3 regions of the Ruegeria sp. BI12 genome follow, and region 3 is predicted to be linked to each of the others. Evidence: riboswitches for the same ligand, from Rfam matches in the RefSeq annotation. Region 3 holds a riboswitch; each other region holds the start of a gene.
What was found. Region 3 has a riboswitch for cobalamin ahead of ACR0AK_RS15670 (DUF1636 family protein). Riboswitches for the same ligand answer to the same signal wherever they lie in the genome.
Positions count from the first base shown of each region.

Region 1 (2,260 bases), on a different contig from region 3:
AGTAATTTCGGTTTGGACTGCTTCTGCAGTCAGTTTACACCGGCACTCATGGTCGGGCGGGCCGAAGACAAAAGGAGCGCGAGCGTTGGCAAAATTTGCAATATACCCGCTATGCGTTGGTTCGGGCATCTTGGCATTGTCCCCACTGCCGGGTGGCGACGGCGGATATGCGGAGGATTTGACGGTGATATACGACTGGAACCCCAATCTGGTTGTATCCATGACCACTGAGGCCGAGATGCAGCGGCTGGGTGCAGAGGGCTTGGGTCAGGATGTTCAAAGCAAGTCCGCGATCTGGATGCATCTTCCTATCGAGGATTTTGGTACGCCTCCATCGAAAGTCGAAGCTCTTTGGCCGAAGGTAAGCGCAACCGCGCGACAAATACTGTCCGACGGGGGACGTGTGCTGGTGCATTGCCGGGGCGGCTGTGGTCGATCGGGGATGGTCGTGCTGAGGCTTATGATAGAAAGCGGCGAAGACGCAAACCAGGCATTAGACCGGTTGCGCTTGGCCCGACCATGCGCGGTGGAAACGGATCAACAAATGGCCTGGGCCATGAAGCAGGCCCAGGGCAACCGGTGAATCAAAATCAGGCTGTTGCCTGCTGCACAATGTGCTGTGACGCCCGCGGCGCAAGAGCCGATGCCTCGAGCATTGCGCAAGGCAAAGTGGTCAATACACCTGTTGGCAGCGTGGCGAATTCAGTGCTGAACATCATATCGGCGTAATCGTCCAACATATCTGCCGAGTCGTCTGCGTTCGCGCCGCAATAGACCCTGATCCGGGACGGGCTGGCGCGAAACCGAGCCGTGCAGCCCTCGCCGCAATGGGTCAGTTCGCTGGAACCGTCCACCTCGAATGTGCTCGTTGTTACCGGTTGTGCTGTTGATATTGCGTCAGTCAGAGCCCGCGCCATTCGTGCCAATGCCGGACAGGTCTTACCCGTTTTCTGGCAAAGCGTGGCAGTGAACTCATGGGTCGTTGTCTTCCAGATCATAATGCGCCCTCCGCGCGGTAGGCGGGGGACGTGGAACAGGTATTTCAGTCAACTGAAGACCTGCCCGGACACCCCGCCCGAGTTTCGGTTTTTTCTTTGATGGCAGGTCTCCTGACTTGCGGGTCATCGCTTTGCCGACCTTCCCAGTCTTTCGACCAGTGGTGTTTCGGCATTGCTCACCGCTTACAGTTGCGGGGGCAGTCGCGGCCTTGGTCCGCTCCGGCATCGCCGGGTTGGACCGCACCGTGTTCCCTTTTCATCCCGTCCCAATATAAGGACGAGAACCATCACGTAATCGCTAGCGGGTGTGGGTGGCTTGAGTCAAGCGGGCTGTTTCCCGTCGTTCAAAAGGACGCATGGTCACTTTGAAAATCTGTTGACTTTATCCGGGCAAAAGCGCCGATATGCCATATGTGAACCGAATAGTTCAGATGCATGCGAGGACGCCATGTTGGACAACACTCCGGCCGTATTGACCGAGGATTTTGCGTTTCCTGCCGGGAAGTCTGATCTTTCCGCGCGGTTGTACATGCCCGCGTATGCGCCAGACGTGGCGGTTGTGATCCACGGAGCAACTGGCGTTCCGCGCGACTATTATCAGCATTTTGCACAGTGGCTGGCGGCGGAACACGGCATGGCTTGCCTGACCTATGACTATCGAGACTTTGGTCACTCGCGGCGTGGGCATCTGCGCGATTCGCGGGCCACGATGGCCGACTGGGCGCTGATCGACATGCCTGCAGCGCGGGCTGAAATGCGACGCAGATTTCCGGCCGCTCAGCAGTGGAGCATTGGCCACTCGGTCGGCGGAATGCTGGGACCAATTCAGCCGGATATCGACCAGATCGACAGGATGATTTGTGTCTGCTCTGGGCTGGTGACGCTATCCGACCACCCCTGGCCTTACCGCGCGCTGGCGACAATGTTCTGGTACGGCCACCCGCCATTACTGGTAAAGGTGCTGGGATACCTGCCGGGCAAGGCGCTTGGGTTCGGCTCGGACCTTCCCGCAGACGTCTATTGGCAATGGCGCAAATGGTGCACCAATGCGCTGAACTACGTGCCAGATATCGGCAAAACCCTTCCAGATGCCCGTTGGGCCGCGTCGGAAACACCCGTCGATCTTTTCACAATGGATGATGATCAGGTGGTGCCTCCGAACGCGGTATGGCGCTTGGCCGATCTTTACGGTCCCAAAGCGTGCCGGCATCAACTGTCGCCGAAGGACTTTGGATTGGCCGAGGTCGGCCACATCGGTGCAT
Region 1 covers NZ_JBQFSL010000001.1:146,554-148,813, forward strand. Annotated here, with positions in the region: gene ACR0AK_RS00775 (protein-tyrosine phosphatase family protein) at 131-583, shown strand; gene ACR0AK_RS00780 (hypothetical protein) at 591-998, opposite strand; cobalamin riboswitch at 1,083-1,302, opposite strand; gene ACR0AK_RS00785 (alpha/beta hydrolase family protein) at 1,447-2,260, shown strand, end outside.
Region 1: linked by a shared signal. The riboswitch ahead of ACR0AK_RS00780 (hypothetical protein) and the one ahead of ACR0AK_RS15670 (DUF1636 family protein) in region 3 are both predicted to bind cobalamin.

Region 2 (2,260 bases), on a different contig from region 3:
GGCAGCGGGCGTGGAGCCTCGGCTGCGATCACTTCTTTGGCCTTCGCCACACCGTCCGGGCCGGCTAGGTCAGGCTTGGTCAGCAGGATGATGTCGGCGCACGAAATCTGATCCTCGAACACCTCGGACAGGGGCGTTTCGTGGTCGATCGAGTCGTCCGCCAGGCGCTGGGCGTCCACGGCTTCGACATTCGGAGCAAAGCGTCCTGCAGCCACGGCTTCGGCATCTGCCAGAGCGATCACACCATCAACGGTGATCTTGGAGCGGATATCAGGCCAGTCGAATGCCTTCAGCAGCGGCTTGGGCAGCGCGAGGCCGGAGGTTTCGATCAGAATGTGATCGGGGCGCGGCTCCAGCGCCATAAGCGCTTCGATGGTCGGGATGAAATCATCCGCCACGGTGCAGCAGATGCAGCCATTGGCCAGTTCCATGATGTTCTCCGCCGGGCAATCGGGGATGGCGCAGGATTTCAGGATGTCGCCATCCACGCCAACGTCACCGAATTCGTTGACGACCACGGCCAGGCGTTTGCCCTGCGGGTTCTGCATCAAGTGCTTGACCAGCGTGGTCTTGCCCGAGCCCAGAAAGCCGGTGATCACGGTGACGGGAAGTTTTTCGAGATTGCTCATTTCAGGGCTCCAATCGGGGGAATGCGGGCCGCACAGTTTTTGCGGAAATGTTCGGGGCGCTCACGCCATTTCACCAGACCGTCTTCGGCGGCCAGATATTTGGTGACGCCTTCAACGATGGTTTCAACGTGGTCGGACTCGTCGAGGTTTTCATAAACGAACGTCCAGCGGGACGGGCCACCACGTAAAACGATCGAACATCCCTGATCACAGTTCGACAGGCATTCCACCGGCTTCAGGTCCACGCCGTCAGGCAAGCCAGCCTGTTCCAGAGCTTTGTGCAGCAAAGTACCGGGTCGCTTGGCGTCATCTTCGATGGGCAGCCCGCGACGGCATGTCGTGCAGACCAGTAATTCGACTGGTGTGGTCTCGGTCACGTCTCTCATCCCCCTCATCCTTTATACGGGGGACGGGGTTTCATGCGGGCCACGTGTGCGACATGGACCCGACACCGGAACACCCCGCCCGGTTTCAACTTCGGGTGCTGGCAGGTCTCCCGGCTTGCGGATGTCAGAGGCGGTCTCTGTCGGATGTCCCGCCTTCCCGGCCTATTGGGCCAGTGGCTTTGGGCACCCTCTCCGGTCACGGTCGCGGGGGCGGCTGCGCTTGGCGATGACATCGCTGGCACATTCCCTTTTCATCCATCCGAGGATGGACACCAACGCCTGCGACATGCGGCACGGGCAGGGGGCTTGTCAAGCATGAGAGGTGGGTGAAAACCCTTCACGTCAGAAAAGCGACGTGCCGATGTCAGTCAGCGGCATCCGAGACAAGCCGATCATGCAGACAAGATCAAAACCGCTCCGCCGCCGCAGATGATTGAGCGTCTTAGCGCCCGACAATCAAGTCGGTTTAGTTCACGAATGGAATCGCGGGACCTGCAATCGCAACAATCGCATTTTGTGCCAGCATCTGAGCGATAACTGCGGCAGGCGCATAGGAACGCAACGGAGGCAAAGCGTGACCTTCAACGCCCGACGCACAGTGCGTCATGTCCAGTCTGTGCGCGTTCACAAGCGTCGATCTGGCATGGTTGGCAGCCTCCTCAAGCCGCTTCGGCATGCCGTCCCAGACTTCCCCAGACTTCAATGCTGAAATAAACGTGGTTCCGGAGTCCAAGAGGCAACTGGTACCCAACTGTAAACGCCTGAAATTTCGGAGGCAAAGCACAGGGTGCCATACGAGGAAGAAAATGGAGGCGAGTACCGGAATCGAACCGGTGTACACGGATTTGCAATCCGCTGCGTCACCACTCCGCCAACTCGCCTTTTCAAGTAAAATCAAATACTTGTCGTGGTGTGACAGGCGTTTTAGCAGCTTTCGACAGTAGCGTCCAGAGGGGGAAACGCAATTTTCGGAGCAGGGTGCAAACTTGGCCTTTGGTTGCGACGTTGTATCCTGTGAAGATTAGTAAATTTCCGTGCCTGGGCCGTTGCCGGTTTTTCAAGGATGTGGCAGAACTCGATCACCCAAGGGAACAAAACGAGCGATCCAATGACAGATTTCGCAGCCCGTCGCCGGACAATGGTCGATACGCAGATACGTCCTTCTGATGTCACGAAATTTCCCATCATCGACGCGATGCTGACCGTCAAGCGTGAAAACTTCGTGCCGGATTCACAGCGCGAGGC
Region 2 covers NZ_JBQFSL010000001.1:848,594-850,853, forward strand. Annotated here, with positions in the region: gene cobW (cobalamin biosynthesis protein CobW) at 1-629, opposite strand, end outside; gene ACR0AK_RS04410 (DUF1636 family protein) at 626-1,015, opposite strand; cobalamin riboswitch at 1,099-1,307, opposite strand; gene ACR0AK_RS04415 (hypothetical protein) at 1,482-1,691, opposite strand; tRNA gene ACR0AK_RS04420 (tRNA-Cys) at 1,823-1,896, opposite strand; gene ACR0AK_RS04425 (protein-L-isoaspartate O-methyltransferase family protein) at 2,124-2,260, shown strand, end outside.
Region 2: linked by a shared signal. The riboswitch ahead of ACR0AK_RS04410 (DUF1636 family protein) and the one ahead of ACR0AK_RS15670 (DUF1636 family protein) in region 3 are both predicted to bind cobalamin.

Region 3 (2,260 bases):
ACCCTTTCGGGTGTCAGCACCTCGTGCACCGGCCCGAAACCAGTAAGGCGCGTGGACTTCATTAAAGCGACGTGAGTGGCGAATTCCGGTATCATGACCAGGTCATGGACAATCATGACCACCGTTATGCCAAGCTCTGCCACCAGCGATAGCATCCGTCCCTTGGCGTCAGGGTCCAGGTGGTTCGTCGGTTCATCCAGAAACAACAGGGAAGGGTTTTGGGCCAACGCCCGCGCAATATGCGCACGCTGACGTTCCCCTCCCGACAATACTGCCATCCGTTTGTCGGCGAGCGCGTCCAGACTGGTCAGGTTCAGGATGCGATCCAGTTCCAAAGAATGGTCTGCGGCAGATCGATCAGCATGGATCGGGATTTGTCCAAGGGCCACATAGTCGCGCAGAAACAAGCGCCCGTCAGGAGACTCCTGCTGGCTGACCACGGCAATCATTCGGGCTCGGTCCATAGCCGAAAGCTGTCGAAGGCTGCGTCCCTTTACCAGAACGTCCCCCAGCACGATCTCTTCGGCACCGCACAATAGATTCAGCAACGTTGTCTTGCCCGCGCCGTTAGGGCCGGCAATTGCCAGAATAGCCCCCTCATCCAAATCGAAATTGACGTCTTTGAGCAAAACGTCGCCGTTCAGGGCGTAATACTCCAGCGCGCGCGCCTCCAGAAAGGTCCCGCAAGTCATGCGCTGGCCTCCAGCTTGAGCGGCGGAAGGCGCGATAGGGTTTTTTCAAGAAGGGCGGGGGGGCGATTTGTTGCGTCGGTCCAGCCGTCGTCGCTGTTGTGGTACTGATGCGCAAATTCGACCAATGCGTCCACATCCTGATCCGATTGTATATCACCGAATAGGTACTGCGCCTTGTCTAATGCTTGAAACCCGACCGTCGTGGGTCGGCTGCAACCGGCCATGCAGGAGACATTACGGATGCCAAAGCTGGTTGGAAGCTTGGCTTCCAGCGCATCTCGCAGTGAAGCTGCCCGGTCAGAGCCTTCGCAGGTTTCGCAAATCAGAAGAAAATGATCAGGATTGTTCGGCATGGCCCACTCCGCTTGTGGCCAAGCGCGAACAGAAGGTGCCAGTAATGTCATCACGTCCAGGACGTGTCATAGAGCCTCCTTCCAGGACGCCCCGCCCCGGGTTGGTTGAATATTGGATGGTAGGTCTCCTGACTTGCGGGTCGTAGCTTGGCCATCCTTCCCGACCTATTAGGGTCAGTGGATAATTGGCGTCGCTCACCGCTTACAGTTGCGGGGGCAGTCACGGACTTGGTGCCGGTTGGCAACCTCACCGTATTCCCTTTTCATCCCTCGGCGAACCAGAGGGAACCATCAGGGCTGATGCTTGCCCGAGTTCCGATTTTGGGTCAAGCGATAATCCGCACCTCCCCGCGCGACTTTGCTGCCATTTTGCCATTTGTCTTTCGGCGACATACCGACTACGCTGCGTCGCAGAAATGACAGCAACAAGATGGGCGGATCTCGCCTCGAAAGGCCCAGAATCCAAACGCTTGGAACGACGAAAGCGCATTCGAACACAAAACCGGACGAGATGAAAATTCAGGAAAACCGAACTTATTCTCAACTGAAAGTGGGCGACAAAGCACAGGTTACCCGATTGTGCACCGTGGACGATTTGTACGCGTTTGCGTCGGCCTCGGGCGACCACAACCCTTTGCATTTGGCGGCCTATGACGGAGACGGAGATGGGCAGCCAGAGGCTGTCGCGCCCGCGTTGTGGCCAGCGGGTTTGGTGGCTGCGGTTATCGGGAACATCTTGCCGGGGGCTGGTACGCAAACACGTCGGGCAGATCTGAGTTTTCATGCGGCGGTTTTGGCAGGTCAAGAACTGACGGCCTTTGTTTCCATAATCGAAAAGCGCGAAGATGGCGACGTGACGTGCTCGACCGAGGTGCGCCGGGTCAACGACAATGCATTGATCCTGAGCGGTACGGTACAGGTCACGCCACCGCCACGGCATTTGACATTCGATTCGGTTGAGGTCCCGGGGCTAATCGTTCAGCGGCACCGGCACTTTGATGCCCTGTTAGAAAAGGCCCGGCCACTGGATCCAATGCCGACGGCTGTCGTCGCCCCAGAAGAGCCGAAATCGCTGGGCGGGGCGTTGCTTGCGGCTAAAAACAGCATCATCACTCCGATTTTGGTGGGCGATCCGGTTAAAATTACCGCCGCAGCTGCCCAGCTTGAGGCTGACGTGTCCGGAATAGAGATCATTGAAGCGCAGCACCACGATGC
Region 3 covers NZ_JBQFSL010000002.1:530,122-532,381, forward strand. Annotated here, with positions in the region: gene ACR0AK_RS15665 (ABC transporter ATP-binding protein) at 1-692, opposite strand, end outside; gene ACR0AK_RS15670 (DUF1636 family protein) at 689-1,045, opposite strand; cobalamin riboswitch at 1,147-1,353, opposite strand; gene ACR0AK_RS15675 (bifunctional enoyl-CoA hydratase/phosphate acetyltransferase) at 1,557-2,260, shown strand, end outside.